Regions from separate parts of the Paenibacillus sp. FSL H8-0104 genome, predicted to be linked through region 1. Evidence: riboswitches for the same ligand, from Rfam matches in the RefSeq annotation. Region 1 holds a riboswitch; each other region holds the start of a gene.
What was found. Region 1 has a riboswitch for thiamine pyrophosphate ahead of NST38_RS17750 (thiamine phosphate synthase). Riboswitches for the same ligand answer to the same signal wherever they lie in the genome.

Region 1 (7,398 bases):
CGGGTACATGCTTTATTCACATGCAGGGCCAGAAATTCCAGCAATTCGTACTCTTTTGGTGTTAATGTCAGGTATTCACCCGCACGATTTACCCGTCTTGAACGCAAATTCACTTTAAGATCATGTACTACAATTACTTCTTCGCCCTCTGGTGTTGCATTCGCAAAAACACGCAATAAGTTTCGTATTCTGGCAAGCATTACGGTCATGTGGATGGGTTCCTCCATCACGTCATTAGCTCCATAATCCAGCCATTCCACGATGAACTGAGGAGATGCATTTGAAGTAATAACCAGTAGAGGTATAACCTGACCTTTATCTAACCATCGTTTTAATTCTAATTTCTGATCCTTGCCACAATGTTTCGTCCCCTCTTCCCGGTCTACCAGGATGATCAGGTTAATATGCAACAACGAAGGCTCGACGGATTGGTTTAGTTCAGACCACTCCATTCGTTGCACTTCATACCCTTCGCTACATAAAACATCCTGAATAAGGCTGACCTGCTCTCCTGCTCCAATCAGCAAAATGGCTGTTTTCACTCTTTTTCACCCGGCCTGTCTCTATCCCCACCGCTCGCAGCAATGGTTGGTACAGATAGCATGCCGTAAAATGAAAAAGTCCATTCCCTCAAGGGAACAGACTTTGCTTCTTTCTTGCTTTAACCAAAGTAGCGATGGACAAGCGTACGTGCTTCAGCTGTGTCTTTTGTTCCGTGTACGAGGACACGTCCATCTTGGAAAATAACCATTCTATGGACTCCTGTTGTAAAAGAAACCAGAAACGGATTGGATTCCACTTTTCCTTCTTGAAGCCTGTTCAGGCGATCTGCTGTATGTTGAAGATCCAGATTCATGCGCCTTGCAGGTCGGATCTGAACGGTGTCCCTGCCACACAACACATCTGTTTTCTCCAGATTGGACGCAGAAAGATATGGATACGTTGCCGAAGTACCGCAGGAAGGACAGTCTTGCTTTTTCGCACCATCCACATTGATGGATATGTATTCGTTCCTCCACACGTCAAATGACAATAACTTACGTCTCAATGCATTTGCATTGCCACTAAGTAACTTCATCGCTTCTGCGGTCTGATTCGCCGTTACCATCTGTACGGCTTGAGGTATGATGCCAGACGTATCACAGGTATCTCCACCCAGAGGGACTTCACCCAGCAAACAATTTAAACATGGCGTATCTCCGGGCATAAACGTATAGGTAATACCATAACTACCTACGCATCCACCATAAATCCAGGGAATACCGTGCTTCTGTGCCATATCATTAATAAGTAGTCGGGTATCAAAGTTATCCGTTGCATCCATGATCAAGTCTGTATGCTGAACGAGTTCTTCCAACTCATCTACTCTGACGTCCAACACTTTCCCTTCCACATGAACCGTGGAATTAATGGCAGATAAACGTTTTTCCGCCGCCATTGCCTTCGGTATCCGCTCAAGCGCGTCCTGTTCTACATATAATTGCTGCCGCTGCAGGTTACTCCACTCCACATAATCACGATCCACAATCGTTAAGTGTCCGACTCCTGAACGAACTAACGTTTCTGCAATTCCTGTTCCGAGTGCGCCAGCGCCTACAATTAAAACTCTGCTGCCCTTTAATCTGGCCTGGCCTTCCTTGCCAAGTGGCGCGTACCGTTCCTGTCTGGAATAACGATCGGCCTGCTCGGAAGATGTTATTTGATCTGTCATGTATGAACCATTCCTTCCACCGGACTACTGGCTGCTGCATAACGCTTTACGGGAATCATGCCTGCCTCATATGCCAATCTACCGGCTTCTACCCCCAATCGCATCGCTTTAGCCATGCTCACTGGATCCCCTGATCCGGATACGGCTGTATTTAACAATACGCCATCGGCACCAAGTTCCATCGCATAAGCAGCATCTTTTGGGGAGCGCAATCCTGCATCCACAATTACAGGTACAACGGCCTGCTCAATGATGATCTCAAGGTTATAGGGATTGATGATACCTCTACCAGCTCCGATGGGAGAAGCGCCAGGCATTACAGCATGTACGCCAAGTAATTGTAGCCTTTTGGCCAGAATGACATCATCCGAAATATAAGGCAATACCGTGAAGCCCTTTTCCAGCAAAATTTCGCAAGCCTTGTACGTTTCAATCGGATCTGGGAGTAACGTCATTCCATCTCCGATGACTTCGACTTTTATCATATCACAAAGTCCTGAAGCCCGCGCAAGCTCGGCAATCCGCACCGCCTCTTCCGCAGTGGAAGCCCCTGCCGTATTCGGAAGAAGTGTGTATTTATCCAGATCCAACGTATCCAGGAAATGCTTCTGGTTACGCTCTTCCAGATTCAGACGACGAACAGCAAAGGTCAAAACTTCCGTTTCAGATGCTTCCACAGCCTGACTTTGCACTTCCAGATCCGAAAACTTGCCTGTTCCAAGCAACAATCTGGACTCAAACGTATATTTACCAATGTTCAACATCATCAACCGCCTCCTACAAAATGTACAATCTCGATTCGATCGCCTTCTCTTAATGCCGTCGTTTCATGATACTCACGCGTTAAAATATGCTTGTTCAGCTCTACAACTACAGTCTTGACTTGCAAATCAAAAGATTGGAGTAATTTATCCACACGATTCAATCTGTCTTCAATCTCCATCCGTTGACCATTAACGATGATATTCACTGCACCACTCCCTTTCTGTTCAATCGCTCAGGGCTCAGCGCCTCAATTCCGAGTTCTTCTGAGCTTTTGCCAGCGAGCAACTCAGCGATAAGCCTACCTGTTATCGCACTAAGCAAGATACCGTTGCGGTAATGTCCAAAGGCGGCAAACAACCCGGGTATACTCTTGCAAGCACCTATATAAGGCAGTCCATCGGGAGTTGCCGGTCTTACGCCTGCCCACGCTCGTATAAATTGTGCTTCCTTCATCCCAGGCACCCAGTGGGTAGCCGCTGTTAGCAGCTTCTGAACACCCTGTACAGAAACGTTCAAATCCGTTCTGCCTGGCAGACTGGTTGCCCCAAGCCAAACCTCTCCATTGGCTTTGGGAACAATATAGATATCCTCTGCATACACCGTTCTATCAGGTCTGTACCCTGCATGTTCATCTGAGAACTGAACGGCGGCTATTTCACCTTTTACCGACCACACAGGCAAGCTCAGATTCACATGTCTCATCAACTCTTCACTCTGTAATCCAGCCGCTATAATGACATGTTTGCATTTCATCTCACCGATCGATGTGGTGATCCCCTGCACACCGTGTTCGTTTGCTTGCACACGTATATCCTGTATGTCCTCCATAACCCGTGCTCCCAATGCTTGAGCGGATTCAGCATATGCCTTCGTTAGATGGACAGGAAGAATCTCACTCTCGTAAGGTCTGTAGTAGGCTCCATACGTATCTCTGTTAAGCCATGATGCCTCCTGTTGCACAACGGAACGGTCCCACCACACCTCATCAGCAGAAGCAGACAACGCAGACTTCCGATTGTTCTTATAGCTACTTAATTCACTGTATGAACGAAAAGGAGTTAGGAATCCCTGGCGTTGCAGGCCAGTCTCTACCTCACTGAGTGTAGCCATTAGCTCCTGTTGCTCGATAAGTAACTGTCTACTCTGCCTGGCGAGCTTAGCCATCAAAGGATGAGCAAAATCCTCACTGTCTGCTGCCAGCATCCCAGCCGCTGCGCAAGAAGTCCCTCCTGCAATCGCCGAACGCTCCAGTAACAGCACATCCTGTCCACGGGAAGCAAGTTCATACGCAATGGCACATCCAACAACGCCTCCGCCTACAATAATCGTTTCTGCATGAATTTTATCCGGTCTAGCAGTAATGATCTCTTTCATCATCTCATCTCCTTGATTCAGCGGCTCAGACTTTCTGTAGCAACGATAGCCTGCCTTAATAATGCAGCAGCCCGATCCGGGGAATCGCTCGCCCACACATTCGAGATCACAGCGACTCCCTGTGCGCCTGCAGAAAGAATAGCGTGAATGTTTCCCGGTTCGATGCCCCCAATCGCCATGACAGGAATGGAGACACCAGAGCACACTTCAGCCAGAGCATATAATCCTCTTGGTTCAAGATCAGGCTTACTGTTGGTTGAGTAGACATGCCCGAAGAAAAGGTAATCGGCTCCCCGTTCTTCAGCGATTTTTGCCTCATCGATTGAATGAACAGATACACCCAGACGAATTCGCTGGACATTGCTTATAACAGCAGGGTTGTAGTTACGTATAGCCTCTTGCCCCCAATGTACACCGCCATAGATGTCATTCTGTGGTGGCAGTTCTGAACCATTGATAACGATGCGACAAGATGGAACGCCAACACCACGCAGACTTTCAGCCCAACCGATCTTTTGTTGCCACGAGAGTTGTTTCTCTCGTATATGGATGTAGTCCACCCATGGCCAAACGTCCTTTGCAGCTTTTACAAAAGATGCTTGATTCCCTACACCCGTAGATACAACATGCAGTTCAAATGATCCGTGTACACGTTCATGAGAAATTACCGTACTTTTCATCTCCTTCCATACGTGAATGCTATGAAAACACAAAAAAGCCACTCCCGTAGGGGAGTGGCTGCGTATTAATTATAGGACCAGATGACTGACTGATACATACAGTTCATTTCGTGCAATAAAGCTATAGACCTTATAGCCATAACGTTATACACGCAACTGCATGTTTCAATTTACTAAGCAAGACGGTTGAATTCTTTCGATTGCCGTTTGCTCACGTCATTCACTGAAACGCGCTCGCCACTTCCCTACGCTGGTATGATCCAGATCAGGTGCAAAGGGTCCGGAATCGCATTCTTCCATCTCAGCCGCATCGTGCGGCCCCCCTAGTGTTCATATGAAGTTGTAGCCTATATTACCATAGACGGATTTTTTTGTCACCGTTCATTTCTGCTGAACGTTGCTTGAATCGTCTAGTTTTTCTCAGACCATTCTTCGACATTCCATGTTTTGGTGACCCAACCCTCGTAGAAATCAGGTTCATGAGATACAAGTATCACTGTTCCCTTGAATTCTTGCAACGCACGCTGCAACTCAGCTTTGGCCGTTACATCCAGATGGTTCGTCGGCTCATCGAATAGAATCCAGTTGCTTTCACGCATCAAGAGTTTGCATAAACGAACCTTCGCTTGTTCTCCACCACTCAGCATGTTAAGCGGACGGGTAATGTGCTCATTTTTCAACCCACAGCGAGCGAGATGACCCCGGACTTCATTCTGGGTCAAATGTGAAAACTCATTCCAGACATCCTCAATCGGCGTGATATTTCCAGCACGGACTTCCTGCTCAAAATAGGCCGTTTCGAGATAATCTCCCAAGAAAGTCTTTCCACTGAGTGGAGATATTTTTCCCAGGATGGTTTTCAACAGCGTCGATTTACCCACACCATTACAACCTACGATGGCAATTTTCTCACCACGTTCAATTGTCATTGTCATCTTAGGCAGCAAAGGATACGTATATCCAATTTCAAAATCAATGCCCTCAAAGACCGTTTTGCTGCTCGCACGGGCATCCTTGAATTTGAACGTTGGTTTAGCTGCTTCATCTGGACGATCAATACGTTCAATTCTGTCCAGCTGTTTCTCCCGGCTCTTCGCTCGACCTGAAGTTGAAGCACGTGCCTTGTTACGCTGAATGAAATCTTCCTGCTTCTTGATGTACTCTTGCTGCTTCTCGTATGCATCAATATGCTGGGCTTTATTCATATCAGCCATCTCGAGGAACTTGTTATAGTTCGCTGCATATCTCGTTAATTTGGCAAATTCCAAATGATAAATGACATTTACGACTTCATTCATGAATTCCGTGTCATGGGAGATTAAGAGAAACGCGTGTGGGTAGTCCTTCAGGTAACGTGACAGCCATTCAATGTGCTCTACATCCAGATAGTTGGTCGGCTCATCCAGTAAAAGAGCTGTAGGTTTCTCGAGCAGAAGCTTGGCAAGAAGCACCTTGGTACGTTGTCCACCACTTAGAGCTGCGACATCTCGATCAAGACCAATTGCGGATAAACCAAGACCATTGGCCATCTCTTCCACTTTTACGTCAATCAGATAAAAATCGCCCTGTTCCAGTTGTTCCTGAATATCGCCCATCTCTTCCAGCAACTGCTCCAGCTTATCTGGATCTGCATCTGCCATCTGGTCCGTAATATTCATCATTTCTTTTTCCAATTCAAGCAACGGAAGGAATGCATCCTTAAGCACGTCACGAATGGTTTTGCCTGGCGTAAGCTTCGTGTGCTGATCCAGATATCCATAACGGACCTTAGGTGTCCATTCCACTTTTCCACTATCTTTAAGCAATTTACCGGTAAGGATGTTCATTAATGTGGATTTACCCACACCATTGGCACCAACAAGTCCTACGCGCTCTCCGGCAAGTAAACGAAACGATACATTTTTAAATAACGTGCGATCTCCAAAATTGTGACTTACGTTCTCTACTGACAATAAACTCATAAGATGAGGTTGCTCCTATCTATTAGACATTACTTTTGTTATTGTTCCGAAACCCTATTCTAGCACAGGTCCAGTCTTTTCTGAAAGTAATGTAAACAGTTCAGGAACCTCTTACATGATTTTGTCATACAGGCTAACCTAACGATTAGAGCATTTATATTCGAAATAGCCTTGTGCAGCTGCTTGTCTTGCGTCTGTGAACACCTCTTCAGCACGGTAACCATTACCACATGTGGAGGGGTAATAGTACCTGATACCCGTTAAAGGATCTACCCCACCTACGATGGCCGTTTTCTTCACAAGTCTGCCTCCACCAATTGCATAATTGTTAATCTTCTGGTCACCCACACCTATACCTTGGATAAAGGCCATAATCCCTGTATCGTTAATGGAGTTGTACCAATCTTCCTGCGCAATCAGGGGCATCGTAAACGTATAGGAAATACCGTTCTTTCTGGCAAACTCATTATGGCGGTTAATCACATCAGCCAGATCATCCTGTACAGCAGCCACAATCCGGCTTTGTCTAACTTGTTCAAATACGCTGGTATTCTGAAGTAAAGGAATCTGTGTGCTTGAAGCCAGTTCTTTTTGAAATCCTTCAATCCATTTCCCTGCGTTTGCGTCATAGGCATATACGTAGTCGTCCAGTGTAAAGTTAATACTGTTACCATTAGAATCTGAATATGTATAAGGTTTCTTGGGGCTCCACACTTGCCTTAAAGAATCTTCACGGTTACCTGTCAACTCTGTTTCTGTGGACAACATATAATAGCCATCATAATCCAGAATAACCACGGCAGGAATGTAATTAAACATGTTTCGAATAGCTGCGGGATCATCCTGAATCCCCATATTCAAAGCCATCGTCTGCGTAAATGTCAACAAGGCAAGCTCTTTGTCCGCT
Region 2 (7,398 bases), 3.5 Mb from region 1:
CCGTGCGTTGGCTCCATTACACTTGCTCCTCGTCCAGGCTGGACTTGTTCATCCTGTTGCAGATTCATATGGTCATCACTTCCTAATATACAGATTACTTCTTTACTACCGCTTTTGTGGCCGCCAGCGCACGAGCAGCTTCTCCAGCAGGGCAATGAACAGGAAGAGCAGCAAGCTGAGCGCGACAATAATCATGATCGCCACGAATAGGCGGTCCGTACGATAAGCCGACTTTTGCAACATCATATAATAACCAATACCCTTGTCTGCACCAATCCATTCGGCGATGATGGCGCCCATCACGCTATAGGTAGCGGCGATTTTGACACCGGAGAACACGGATGGCAGCGCATGGGGGAGCTCCAGCTTCCAGAAGATCTGATGACGTTTCGCACCAGCCATGCGCATATAGTTCATCATCGCCGCGTCAGTACGGGTCAAGCCATCCATGGCCGCCACTGCAACGGGGAAGAAGCAGACCAGAATGATCGTAATCAGCTTGGGCAGTAGCCCGAATCCGAACCAGATTAACAGGAGCGGCGCGAGCGCGATGGTCGGAATATTTTGACTAAGAATAAGTAAAGGATACAGGGCTGACTTGAGAAAAGGGACTAAATGTAGCACCATCGCAATCAGTAATCCAACCGCTGTTCCAGCGGCGAATCCAATCAGCGTTAACTGAATGGTTGCGGAAGCGTGCATGCCAAGCCGTTCGGCCTGGGTTGCCGCTTCGCGGGCGATGTCGGACGGTGCAGGCAGCATCCATTTCTCAATATGGAAGAGGGAGACGGCTCCCTGCCATATCGCTATAAAGAGAATAACCGCCACAATGGGCGGCCATACACTTTTGAAATAGGCAGGCATTAGCGATACTTCTCCGTCAGGGTATCCATGCTGAAGCCGGTAGGGCTATGGGCGATTTTGATCTGGGAGATGATGCTTGGGCTGCCAGCCTCCACGAGTACCTCGTGCATTTTACGGACAACTTCCAGCAGTTCCTCTAGTTCCCCCTCCATCGTGGTGTCGAGCGCGTTCACCTGATATTTCAGGCCGGATTGCTGAATAACTTCAATGGCGCGATCAACGTAAGGATAAGAGTTCTCGCCATTTGGCGTTTTCGGGATAACCTGAATACTAAGTAGTGTGCTTGCCATGAGAGATCACGGCTCCTTTCGTGATATATAAAATGAACTAATGACTGTTACACTTGCCACTTCGACGACAGAATAACCTTCCAATCGCTGTTATCCCCAGATTTTTTTGATTCCCTTTCTCTAAAGGGAAAATCCGGTGATAAAGGCGACCGCTTCGCTTTTTCACGTTATTTCTGTCCTCTCCGTCCTCGTGTAAAATTTAAGTTCGTTTTATATGAGAAATTTTATTGGGGTAAAAACTCGTTTGTATATGCTTTGCTCACATCGATCTGTTCATCAAGCAGTTTTTTGCTAAACATCCAGTCGGTGTAGTTCTGCCACACTTCCTGTTTTTGCTCACCCCAGCGCGGGGCGTCATCCGTGTATTTCGGACTGAGCCATTTCTGGCTTGCCAGTACGAGGTCTTTGTCCAGATCCGGTACGGCCTTGATCAGAATGTTTGCTGCGTCTTCGGGATGATCAATTGCGTATTGATACCCTTCGGAGGTGGCTTTCAGGAATGCTTTCACCAACTCAGGGTCGTTTTGGATCGTCTGCTCGTTTGTTACGAGGACAGGCGTGTAGTAATCCAATGCATCTGAATAATCCTTCACATATAACATGTCGATGGGCTCCCCGCGCAGTTCGGCTTCAATACCCGTCCAGGCGTAGAAAATCCATGCAAAATCAATGTCCCGTTTTACTGCGGTGAAAAAGTCGGCGTCACCCATATTAATGTTTTTGACTTTGGATACATCGGCTCCGTCGCCTTCCATAATGGATTGCATCACGGCTTCTTCGACTGGGGAACCCCAACCGCCATAGGTTTTACCTTCAAAATCTTTCGGTGACTTGATATTCCGATCCGCCGGAGCAGCGAACCCGGATGTATTATGCTGAATAACTGCTGCGATGGAGACGAGTGGAACACCCTGTGTGCGGGCTTGAGTTACACTCTCCTGATAACTTACGCCAAAAGGTACTTCATTGGAGGCAACCATTGTATCTGCGCCACCGGCACCTGGTTGTACAATCTCCACGTTCAAGCCTTCGGCTTTATAAAAACCTTGATCTACAGCTGCATACAGGCCTGTATGATTCGTATTTGGTGTCCAGTCGAGCACCACTTTAATATCTTTCAGGGCGGCAGTGTCACCTTCGTTGCTGCTTTCCGCATTAGTGTTGTTGTTCTGTTCTGCCGGGGCAGCTTCTTTACCGCCACATGCGGCTACAGTCACCATAAGCACGCACAAGAGCAACAATCCCATCGTTTTACGCCATTTCATCTGTGGTTCTCTCCTTCGGTATGTCCGGCCGATTGGCACGGGGTACTCCTTGGCTTCATATCCAATCATCTTGCATAAATCGACAGATTTATACCAGTTGAGATCCGGATGACGTTATTTTTGAATAAGTAAAACGTCCATCGATGTCATTCAAGGAAGCCAGACTGCGCTTAGCGGCAGTTTTTCTTGCAATATCAGGAAGGTGATGCTTCCAAACTTATACTTTCTGATAGTAACAAAAAAAGCGCCCCGTATTCCGGGACGCGTGCAGGCGTTAGAGAGGTGGCGTTCAGCCATAGGGCTGTGCCATTTCGATATACTCCGATTCCTACGCTGGCATGATCCAGATCAGGTCTAAGGGTTAGTATCTTGGTGGGATACACTCTCAGCCGGCCAATTCCGACTCCCCTGGGAAACTATGAAGTTACGGGCATTACTAGGTGTAATTATAGGCCAGAGGGTAGGACCTGTCCAGTCATGAACTGGATAGGGACACGTATAAGTTATAAACAGGCCGTTATACATATGTATAACAGCCTGTTTGGATGTGTTATTTTCAATAATTATCGTGGGGAATCATATAAGGCAATCTGACTGAGTGCAAAAGCATCGGATTTTGGGTCATAACCTACCTGTTTCTGAGTGGTTTCCAGATTTAATCGTTTAAACCGATTATTCGAGATCCCATGCAGTATGGTGAAGGGTTCCAGATCGGTAGTTGTAATTGCTTTGAACATCAAATCACACAAGTCAGCCGGACTAATATACGCGCTCATATCCCTTGCCTCCAGCACGGGTCCGTCCGGTTGAAAATCATCATATGCACCTATACGTATTGCTACACTTTGTAAACCTTCGGTATACGCAAAATAGGAAGCGAGCGATTCTCCAAAACATTTGCTAACCCCGTACAAATTCCGTGGGCGTGTCGGCATGTCCGGATAGACCTGAGCATCAATGGGATACCCCTCGATCGTCTGTGCACTGCTTGCCAGAATGACTCTTCGTACACTTTGGTCCTTGGCTGCACGGAATACATTAAATGTGCCTTTGATATTGATGTCCAACAACGATTCATAAAATCCGGCATGCGGGGAAGGATCTCCCGCCAGATGTACAACCACATCCATGCCTTCGCAAGCATGCTGACAGGCTTCGGGGTCTGTCACATCCAGTGTCATGATCTCATGGCCTGTCCCTTGATACGTATGCAGTCTGTCGATATTCAAATCCGTTAGTCGCAGGTGAAATGTCTCTGACAAGTGTTGGGACAAGTCACGTCCAATTTTTCCGGCTGCGCCGGTAATTAAAATGTTCATGAAATCAGCTCCATTTCTTAGCGCTGGAAGAACTCAATCCATTCCTTTTCAGGTCCATAGATGAAGAAATAGCGGTAACCGTTAGGCAGTGTAATAATCTCTCCATCGATAAATTCGGCTTCGGTGGATTGAATGCGTTTGTACTCAGAATCAAGATCATCCACGTGGATCGCAAAATGGTGCACCGTACCTTCGGAAGGCAGCTTGTCGCTGTATCCTTGAATTAGCTCAATCTCAGTCTCGTTACTTCCATTGAAGCCGAGAAAGGCGAGCTGAATGACGCCGTTAGTATGGGTTACCCGGTCTTTCAATTCAAGACCAACAATCTCCGTATAGAAACGCAACGTGGTCTCCAGATCACGCACGGCAATGCCGACGTGGTCAATGCGTTTTTGAAAACTCACAATCAAAAACCTCCTTATGTAGTGAATGTTTCTACCATTTTAAGGGATATCATAGGGCTGTACTACATGGTTGTCAAATATAGTTTTAATTTGGAAAAATCAGATTTGTTCACAAAATGTTCACTTATGTGAAGGGTTTCCTCATCTCTATAATTACGAAGGTAAACAGAGAGGATGAGAGAATTGCCAACCAGCAAGAAGGAACAAATTATTTTCGGATTAATGATGTGTATAGGAATGGTCTTGGTCATGATGTTCTTCAATCTATGGCACAGTGGGTTACTCGGCAAGATGTCCCCGCTTGAAATACTGCTTCAATTCATATTATGTTTTGTCATTGCGTTTCTGGTGGAGTCTTTCATTGTTGGTCCTGTGGCGAGAAAGATTGCATTCTCCTTGCCCTTCGACAAGTCCAATAAGATTTTAGGTGTGCTCGTCATTTCATTTTTCATGGTGATTGGCATGGTTCTGATCATGTCTATGTATGGAATGATCTCGGCATATCTCGCTGATCAATTAAGTGGGTCATCCGTAATCCGTACGTATCTCCATACAATCGCTCGTAACTTCAGCCTGGCGCTTCCATATCAGTTGATTGTTCTGGGACCACTCGTCCGATATGTATTCGGTAAATTCATCAAGGATAACGGGCCTGTATTGCCTGTTGTTAATAAAAGTGTGTGATTTGGTTGACCATAAGTATTTCCTGGGCAATCTTGTGCAAATGAATAGATATTATTCTCACCTTTAATGAAAGGTGATGAGAGAGGCAAAGATAGGGCACTGCCGCCATATTACAGCGCTAACGAATCGAGGACACCTTATTAGGCAAGTTCCTAAGGGAATGAAAACCTAACGAATCTCAGCAGTGTTATTATGCAAAAAACCTCCAACGAGGCATTTAATTGATACTAATTATCTATAATAACGTCTCTAGGATTCGTTAGATTTCAAACATGCGGAAATGGAGGGGGATAGCGTGTGCTAGGTTCGTTAGAACAGAGTAACGCTACAAAAAAATGTCCACCGTCAGGTCATGGCGGTGGACATTTCAATTTCTTTAATAGGTATTTCTAATCCTCAGGACTGGATCAACACAGAACTGTTAAGTCGCAGAATTGGCTATATGTTTGTTCTGCCATTGAAACGTGATTACGCTAATGACAAGCAGGCCAACTGCAAAAATCGCAAGCATCCATGCAGACTGATTAACCGCCAGATGATCAAGACTCCATCCCGTAGTCAAAGGCAGAATGGCACCGCCAACCCCACCTGAGGCAATCAAAATGCTGGGTGTGGATTCTTCTGTTCCGGGCAGCAGTTTACTGGCGAAGACAAGGGCAATGGAGAATATCCCTGACATCGCAAGTCCAAGCAGTAAGATGATGAGAAATGCAGACCAGATTTGGTTTGTAAATGGAAATATCATTAACAAGAGAACAGATGCAAGACAACTGTACAGGACATATACGCGGTATTGGAATTTCTCTGCGATATAACCGGCGAAGAGCCGTCCCACGGACATGGCAATCCAGAAACAGGTGACACTAAGGGCTGCTCCGGCTTCCTTCATGTTCATTTTCTCAATCAGGATCGCCGGCATGAAGTTCGCAAGACTCATCTCTGTGCCAACATAGAGGAAGAAGAACAGGACGAATAATACCAGAAGAGTCCTGTTACGGCCACGATAGGTTGGACTGGATGTACTTGCAGATGCGGGATGCATCTCACCCGATGTCCCAGCAGAGTGCGTATTTACGGAAGCATGATTTGAACTCTGTCGCTCCAGAAACTTATCGAGTTCACCGAATGATCCTTTCGCCCAGAAAACAAAGGTCAGCGCTGCGCAGATCGCAACAACGAGAAAGGAGAGACGCCAGTATCCGGCAGCAATCAGACCGCTGGCAATGAGCGGCATGACCATCGCCCCAATCCCGAATAACACTTCCAGTCGACTCATAGCAACGGCTGTATTGTCTTTGATTGCAGCGATGATAATGGTGCCAATAACAGCTTCAACCATTCCGAATCCAAAGCCGGCAGCGGGTGCAATGACGAACATCCAGCCCCATGGTGGCAGCAGCATGTAGGATAATTCTGCAATACAGAGCAACGCTGTGGCGATTAACAGGCCTCCCCGTTTACCAAAGCGTCTGTTCAGCCATGGAGATAACAATACACCACCCAGGAATCCGGCAAATTGGGCAAAGATCAGCGTTCCGCCTTGGCTATAATCTTTGCCGTAATGTTCAAGTGCAACCGGTAGAATGGAACCGAGCACAACGTGGGCAAGTCCAATCAGGAAATAGGACAGACATCCGATCCAAAGTAATTTTTTCATAAAGAACTCCTTCTACTTATATACATAAATTGAGGATCACAATAAAGCGCAATCTTGAAGACAAAGTCTATCATAACAGGACATGTTACGTTGTACCATGAATTCCTGATCGATACAGAAGGTTGCAATCTGGTCCGGCGTTCGTATATACTGAGACCAACAATTACAGATCGGACCATGCCGTTGAAGAGCATCCAACTCGGAGGCGTTTTCGCCAGGGGAGCGATATTTCCCCAAGTTAACCGGAACCGCCCGTTATCGCGGACCAAGAGGCTGGAAGCAGGATATCCTGATTCAGCAAGTTGGGTGGCACCGCGAGCAGAGCGCTCCTCGTCCCAAGGGATGAGGGCGCTCTTTGTATTTTTACAGCCAAAGGAGACGGTGACCATGTTAGAAATGAAATGGATTCGGGCACATGCAGAAGAGGTTCAGGCAGCGGCAGACGGGAAAAAAATCAAGATCAACATTCGCACATTGTTAGAGCGGGATGAGGAACGCAGGGCACTTTTGCAGGAATCGGAAGAAGGACGCAGATTGCGCAATACGTTATCCGCGGACATTGGCAGACTCATGCAGGCCGGGAATCGGGAACAGGCCGAGGGTTTGCGGGCTCAGGTGAAACAGATCAATGAACAGTTGGAACAGGTGGAAGCGAGGCTCGCCCCTGTGCAGGAGGAAGTAACCAAGCTACAATGGCTGGTACCCAATATCGTGTCCCCGGATACCCCCAATGGCTTGTCGGACGTAGACAATGTAGAGCTACGACGTGTGGGAGAGGTGCCAACGTTCGAGTATAACACCAAAGATCACGTGGAACTTGGGGAGTTGCATGATCTCATCGATATTCCCCGTGGAGTTAAGATTGGCGGTACGCGAAGCTATGTATTAAAAGGCGCTGGCCTGTTATTACATCGA
Region 3 (7,398 bases), 3.2 Mb from region 1:
AAAAGAGATATCGTTCAGTCATTCGGCTGGAGATATCTCTTTTTTTCTCTAATCCATCTAACCCCAAGCTTAATAAGGCGGCCACAACAACTTGCGTGCCGTTTCGTAACGTTCGGCCACAGCGGGCCAGTAGACAACGTTCCACCAATCCTCGATATACTTTTTGCGTTCATTCTGATGTTTCAGATAGTAGGCATGTTCCCACACATCCAGTGGCAGGAGTGGTACGATATCGGACTGGGACAGGTTCTGGTGTTTTTCCGCCTGCAAAATCTCCAAACGATGTGCTCTCGGGCTCCAGACAAGCATCGCCCAGCCACTGCCTTCCACCTTGTTCGCGGCTTCTGTGAATTGATTCTTAAACGCTTCATAACTCCCGAAATCTCGCTTGATCTGCTCTGCGAGCATACCGGAAGGTTTGCCGCCGCCAGCAGGGTTCATAATTGTCCAGAAGATCGTATGCAGGTAGTGGCCTGCCCCGTTGAAGGCAAGTTCACGTTCCCAATGTTTGATGAGTTCAAAGTTATTCTTTTTTCGCGATTCCGCCAGCTTCTTCTCTGCTACATTCAGTCCGTCCACATAAGATTGATGGTGTTTGTCATGATGGATACGCATCGTCAGCTCATCAATATGTGGCTCCAGCGCATTGTACGCATAGGGGAGAGGCGGCAGTGTGTGTCCTCCAATGGGAACCGGCTTTTCTTTTACAGGAGGTGCTGTAGAGCTGGGTGTGGCTTGTGTTGTTCCGGTAGAAGACGGTTGAACGGTTGCGGATTGGATCTGAGCTGGAGCGGCAGGTGCATTTACATTTCCCTCTGGAGAAGTTGGAGCTTCTGAAGCTTGGCGATGGATGCTTCCTGACTCTGACGTATGCAGCGCATTTTCCAGAAAAAGTGATGGCTCCGAATCCGTCTCACGCAAGATGCCCGGTTGGCCAAGCGTATCCAATACACCCAGAAAATACTCCGACTCGCGGATAAAATGCAGAATGAGTACTTTGGCAAGCGGAACAGCTTGCACAGCAGCACTTTGCTCCAGAAGAACATACAGCTGTTTGATGAACTCTCTCGATTGCTGCCGAGCTGCCAACACAAGTTGATCGATACAACGAACCATGTAGGGAGCAGGTGGATGGGTTGCGGGCAATAGTTGTTTTAAAAGCTGATTGGCTACTCGCTCACTGTTTGCAAAGGTAACCTCCCATTCCTCCAATAGCTTGACGTATGGGGGCTCCAGATCAGGAACCAGGGCACGAATCACGAGTGTATGTTCTTTCTCCTGCTCTTTCCAAAAACGAATTTCCTCCAATGTTCGCAGAGGCAGCAGGTGACCATATCCATACCAGTTCATCTATGTTGAACCTCCTTCAGATGAAATTCATTGCATGCAGACCGTCTGTTCATGCGTCCCAAGAGTATATTCCGCGAGCTTGTTGTCCTATGAGTGCAAAAAAAAGAGCCCCTGAGGGCTCTGGAAAAAATTCAATGATTGAAATTTGGTTATTCTCCATTATTCGTGTTTTGCACATCGTCACTGCTTGTTTTCGTTACATGACTCAGGAAAGTTGAGACACGGCGCAGATATTCCTTTGGATGCTCCCGGAAGATCAACTCATGATGCGCATCCTGGACAATCCATACATCCGAGTACGGATTGGTCTGGTTGGCGGCGAGTTGCTCCGCAATTGGATAAGGCGCCTTCTCGTCCTCTGTACCATGGATGAAGAAAATCGGGAACGGATAATCTTCCTTTTTCACTTCCTGGTATGGAATCTGTTGTAATCCGGTACCATTCAGAACAGGGAACAACAGTTTCATGATCTCCAGTGTAGGCTGACGTGGCAGATCGATCTGGTTGTGAATGTTGTGGTACAGCGTATCTGGCTCCAGCAGGAACGCACTGTCCAGAATCATTGCATCCACTTCCTTCGTAATCAGTCCGGTTTGTAACGCTGTACCGGCACCCATCGAGAAACCCCAGACAACCAGTTCCTGCGCACCACGTTGCTTGGCGAACTGGATCGCACCGAGCAATTGCTGTGACTCAGCTTTGCCACCTGTGGCTACAGCTTTGTTCACCTGTGAGGCGAAGCCATAATCGAACATGACCACGTTGAACCCAAGTTGATGGGCATAGTGTGCCAGGTCATACATGGGTACCCATGTTTCTTCACGATTGGCACCATAGCCGTGACTGAAAATAATCGTTTTGCTTGCAGCATTGTCAGCAGGTATATACCATCCCTGCATCGTCCGGCTGCCATCTGCTGCCGGGAACGTGATGTCTTCGTACTTCATGTTCTTGGCTTGCATCGGATTGGAGAAGACTGGCGCTACCGTTGGATTGGATAATACCCATGCGATATAACCATGCAGTGCAATAAAACAAAACAGTAGAAAAAATACAACGGAGAGCAGCAACGCTACGATAATATGTTTGAACCGAATCAGCCTCGGTGATAGGGAAGAGGGCAGATCGGACACTTTTGTTTGCAGCGGGGCTTCGCTCTGGGATGATTGATACATGAATGCCCCTCCTTTGAAGTTCAGTTGAAGATAACAACGACATGAAAAGAGAATTGCGTCGATTTCAGAGCCTGCTTCAGAGCGATATCTTAATGTAATATATCTTTATCGTATGTTCCAATATAGTCAAAGTCAATTGATTGAGGGCATTTGTTACGCAATTGTTATATAGTTCTTAAGATATATGGGTAACATTACCTTAGTGTGTAAATTACAGGGGATTAAGTCTTATAAAAAGGGAAAATTTACACGTTGGCCTATTTTGATTTTGGCTCTTTTTGGTTTACAGATGAGACCGTTTCTCATATAATTTATGTAACCAAGTTTCATGTGATGAAACATGAGGAGGGCATTATGCCATGGAAGATCGCAAGTTAACCGTCCGGGCTGTGGAACGGGCGCTGGATATATTATTATGTTTTACCACACGCAGTGATCTGGGACTCACCGAAATTGCCAGCCAGATCGGCCTGCACAAAAGTACAGTCCACCGTTTGATGGCTACGCTGGAGGATCGAGGGTTCGTGATCCGCGATGCAGCAACAGAGAAGTACCGACTTGGCATCCGAATCTGGGAGCTGTCAGCTCATATGTCCCGCAGTGATGATCCCGCTATTCTGCTGTTGCCTGCGATGGAGCGACTGAGAGATCGATTGGGGGAGACCGTGAGTCTGTACCTGCGTGATGGGAGTGAACGGATTCGTATTCAGGCGGTGCAAAGTGATCAGGCGATCCGCCGAGTTGCTCCCGTTGGTGTTAGACTCCCGCTGTCTGTGGGGGCTTCCAGCAAAGTCCTGATGGCGTTTGCCACGGACGAGGATCGTGAAGAACTGATGAACGGGCCGGAATGGCCGGTGTTTATTGATCCCGCGGTGTATTTGGCGCAGATGGGAGATATCCGGGATAACGGATATGCGACGAGTTATGAGGAACGTGAGCCGGGAGCTGCCGCGGTATCGGTACCGATTATGGATCGCAGAGGCAATATTGCAGCCGCACTCTCGGTCTCAGGGCCTGTCAGCCGACTCTCACAGGAGACATTGCATGAATACGCACCTGTGTTGAAGGATGCTGCTACGCAAATGGGGCTCATGTTATCCTGATGTTGAGGTAAGTTTTTTCTCCAATAGAGTTTGATCATTTGGAATATAAAGGTTGTTTTTATGTTCCGGTTGCGCTACTCTGTAATGGACGGCCCAACGGGGCCAGCTTCATTGAATATGAACAGCGGCTTATGTAAGCCGCAACTTATTAACGTTACTGGGGGAGTCCGAATTGTCCGGACTGAGACGGAATCGCATGAGATTCCGGACCCTTTGCACCTGATCTGGATCATACCAGCGTAGGGAAGTAATCGGCGATATGACCACAACCACCACATGATGTGACCCTTGTAGGGCTCCGTTAAGGAGCTGCATAAAGGTGCATTATTGGTGATGGACATAAAAGTCGGTTCCTTCGGGGACCGGCTTTTTTATATACAGGGAACGGGCGATATAGCGCATACTCCATCGACTTCTTTTTCAATACCTGCGAAAGTGGGCTTGGATGAGGAGGGAAGTCACCATAGATCCATGATCTGTGCTGCCTTCCGGTCTGTTGTGAACTGTACATAAATTATGTCTCCCCTGGTCTGGTGTAGGATCGCTCTTTCTTCTCTGCATTGCGCATGATTTGGGACAGGTACGTAAGTGAGCTAATGACTATTCCAACCAAACAAGCGACGAACACTGAGGAGGAGACAAGCGAACATGAGTACAGGAAATCAAATGGGACAACAAGCGATGGAACGGGAACATAACGATCAGCAGGTGGAAAAGGAAACAAGCGCGGCCGGACGGGTTCAGCCTTTTCCGGGCAGCCGCAAAGTCTACATTCAGGGCTCACGGCCGGACATTGCTGTACCGGAACGTGAGATAGCCCTTCATGACACGAATACTCCCCAAGGGGTGGAGCATAACGAACCGCTGCGTGTCTATGATACGAGCGGCCCCATGACCGATCCCGCATTTCATGCGGATATCCGCGCAGGTTTGCCAGCCCTGCGCACCCGCTGGATCACAGAGCGTGGCGATGTTGAAGCTTATCAGGGTCGTACGGTTAAACCGGAGGATAACGGACTGAAGCCCGGAGGGAAGAGAGCTGGCGCTGAAGAGTACCCCGGATTACGAGGCAAACCGCTGCGGGCACAGCCAGGACGTTGTGTGACTCAGATGCATTACGCGAGGCAGGGAGTCATTACGGCAGAGATGGAATTCGCCGCCATTCGTGAAGGCGTGGAACCGGAATTTGTAAGGCAGGAGCTGGCGAGTGGACGGGCCATCCTGCCGTCCAACATCAATCACCCGGAGAGTGAGCCGATGTTGATTGGTCGTCATTTTCATGTGAAGATCAATGCCAATATAGGCAACTCTTCTGTATCTTCCTCCATCGAGGAAGAGGTGGAGAAGATGACTTGGGCGGTACGCTGGGGATCGGATACCGTGATGGATCTATCCACAGGCAAAAACATCCATACCACCCGGGAATGGATCATCCGTAATTCACCTGTGCCGATTGGTACGGTGCCGCTGTATCAGGCGCTGGAGAAGGTGAATGGCGAAGCGGAAGCGCTGACCTGGGAGTTGTACCGTGACACACTCATTGAGCAGGCAGAGCAGGGCGTGGACTACTTTACGATTCATGCAGGTGTACTGCTGCGTTATATCCCCATGACCGCCAAGCGAATGACAGGCATTGTGTCTCGGGGCGGTTCCATTATGGCAGCATGGTGTCTGGCGCATCATCAGGAGAATTTTTTGTATACCCATTTTGAAGAAATCTGTGAGATTATGAAAAGGTATGATGTAGCGTTTTCGCTGGGAGATGGACTTCGTCCAGGCAGTATCTACGATGCCAATGACGAGGCTCAGATGGCGGAACTGGCTACGCTCGGGGAACTGACGCAGATTGCGTGGAAGCACGATGTGCAGGTGATGATCGAAGGTCCTGGGCATGTGCCGATGCATAAGATCAAGGAGAATGTGGACTTGCAGATGGAGATCTGTAAAGAGGCACCGTTCTATACGTTGGGGCCGCTGACGACCGACATTGCCCCGGGTTACGATCACATCACATCCGCCATTGGTGCGGCCATGATTGGCTGGTTCGGCACGTCGATGCTCTGTTATGTTACGCCAAAAGAACATTTGGGCCTTCCCAATAAGGATGATGTGCGGGAAGGGGTTATAGCCTACAAGATCGCAGCTCATGCCGCCGATCTGGCGAAGGGACATCCACGTGCCCAGCGCCGCGATGACGCATTGTCCAAGGCACGCTTCGAGTTCCGTTGGCGGGACCAGTTCAACCTGTCGCTGGACCCGGAACGTGCGCTGTCCTACCATGATGAGACGCTGCCAGCAGAAGGGGCCAAAGAAGCTCATTTCTGCTCCATGTGCGGACCAAAGTTCTGTAGCATGCGCATCACGCAGGACATTCGTGCTTACGCTGCTGAACAGAAATTGCCCGAAGACGAGGCCGTAGCCGCAGGGATGCAGGCGAAGGCTGAGGAGTACCGGATGCGCTCCTAAGGGAGCCAAGTGATGAAGGTTTTTTTGAAGCTTTAAATTATAAATATTGATTAATGTTTGGACAAGGCCAAACCCGCTTCACCGTAACTCTTGGATTCAATCCAACTTACGCCAAATCTGAAATAGGATGCCTGCGATGACAAACAGCACGCCATCAGAAAGTTTAAGATTACTAGCATGTAGAAGTGCGGAAGAACCCATACCGACTAGGAACAAGATAAGAATATATAAAAATCGCATTAATTTATTCACCTCTCTTTTTGAGTGAAATGTGTAAAAGAGAACGATTTTTATATCGTTCTCTTTTGTGAATTTAAATTTACTCTACCTATATTACATAAACATATTTAACAAAGACTTTATTAATAATTAAAATTTTTAAGTGTACCTCTGGAATCATTATCAGCAGAGCCTGAGAAGCTAACCTCTAGAGCTCCAAAACTCAATCCTACACTGCCCGTACCTTTAATGTGGTAGTAATTGGATTGTATTTGAGATAGACCACTTTGATTTCCTTGCTTTTTATGTTCTATTGTAAAGACGGCAGAGGCAACCTGTTCTGTTATAATAATGCCCCCTTTGAGATCAGCATTGAATCCAACACCATTCTCACCAGTATATGAGAAATTACGTCCACTTCCTAAAGTTGTAAACGTAGAGTTTCCGCTATACTTGACTTTATCTTCATAATACCCAGAACCTGGAACTGTTCTCCAAATTTCTTTATCAAAAGAAGCGCCATAAGCATCAGATAAGCGCCAAAAAGGCATTGATTTCCACTTTCCTGTTAATGCAACCATAAACCGCTCACGATTATTAACATTATCAGTTCGAACTATGGTTATATAATAGTCAAATTGATCATCCTTGATATTTCCGAGTGGTCCAACCTCTCCGTTGAATTCAGGTGCTGAGGCTTTTTCATGAGCCACTACTTCAATTGATCCATCTTCTTTCGAAAGACTTTTCTTAAACTCAGGGCTCCAGGATTCTATTACTTCATAAGGAATACCCTGCTTTAATAAAGTTATATCCAATTTCACAGTTTTATTCTCTGCAGAAGCGAAAGCACTGGTAGGAATAAGTAATAGGCATAGACAGCAAACCAACAGTAACTTCGATAAACGCAATAATTTCAATGTAAAACCTCACCCTCTGAGTAATTTGTTAAATTATAACAATCTAAATTTATCATATAACCCTAGGTTTGTACACCTAAATTATGTATATTTAATTATTATTTTAGAAAATTAGGATTAATATGTATTTATGTAAATAATAAATTAAACATAATTAAATTTATG

Region 2: another riboswitch for thiamine pyrophosphate. It lies ahead of NST38_RS02385 (ABC transporter substrate-binding protein); the one in region 1 lies ahead of NST38_RS17750 (thiamine phosphate synthase).
Region 3: another riboswitch for thiamine pyrophosphate. It lies ahead of thiC (phosphomethylpyrimidine synthase ThiC); the one in region 1 lies ahead of NST38_RS17750 (thiamine phosphate synthase).

The regions. Positions count from the first base shown of each region.
Region 1 is NZ_JBBOTC010000001.1:3,992,918-4,000,315, forward strand. It holds gene NST38_RS17725 (response regulator transcription factor) at 1-542, opposite strand, end outside; gene NST38_RS17730 (ThiF family adenylyltransferase) at 662-1,711, opposite strand; gene NST38_RS17735 (thiazole synthase) at 1,708-2,475, opposite strand; gene thiS (sulfur carrier protein ThiS) at 2,478-2,681, opposite strand; gene thiO (glycine oxidase ThiO) at 2,678-3,850, opposite strand; gene NST38_RS17750 (thiamine phosphate synthase) at 3,868-4,530, opposite strand; TPP riboswitch at 4,756-4,865, opposite strand; gene NST38_RS17755 (ABC-F family ATP-binding cassette domain-containing protein) at 4,941-6,491, opposite strand; gene NST38_RS17760 (hypothetical protein) at 6,630-7,398, opposite strand, start outside.
Region 2 is NZ_JBBOTC010000001.1:498,220-505,617, forward strand. It holds gene NST38_RS02370 (ABC transporter ATP-binding protein) at 1-68, opposite strand, end outside; gene NST38_RS02375 (ABC transporter permease) at 106-864, opposite strand; gene NST38_RS02380 (thiamine-binding protein) at 864-1,154, opposite strand; gene NST38_RS02385 (ABC transporter substrate-binding protein) at 1,379-2,419, opposite strand; TPP riboswitch at 2,727-2,839, opposite strand; gene NST38_RS02390 (NAD-dependent epimerase/dehydratase family protein) at 2,983-3,738, opposite strand; gene NST38_RS02395 (VOC family protein) at 3,756-4,142, opposite strand; gene NST38_RS02400 (hypothetical protein) at 4,317-4,826, shown strand; gene NST38_RS02405 (MFS transporter) at 5,248-6,483, opposite strand; gene serS (serine--tRNA ligase) at 6,871-7,398, shown strand, end outside.
Region 3 is NZ_JBBOTC010000001.1:747,429-754,826, forward strand. It holds gene NST38_RS03485 (Fe-Mn family superoxide dismutase) at 70-1,350, opposite strand; gene NST38_RS03490 (alpha/beta hydrolase) at 1,500-2,525, opposite strand; gene NST38_RS03495 (IclR family transcriptional regulator) at 2,885-3,628, shown strand; TPP riboswitch at 3,778-3,891, shown strand; gene thiC (phosphomethylpyrimidine synthase ThiC) at 4,310-6,094, shown strand; gene NST38_RS03505 (hypothetical protein) at 6,457-7,233, opposite strand.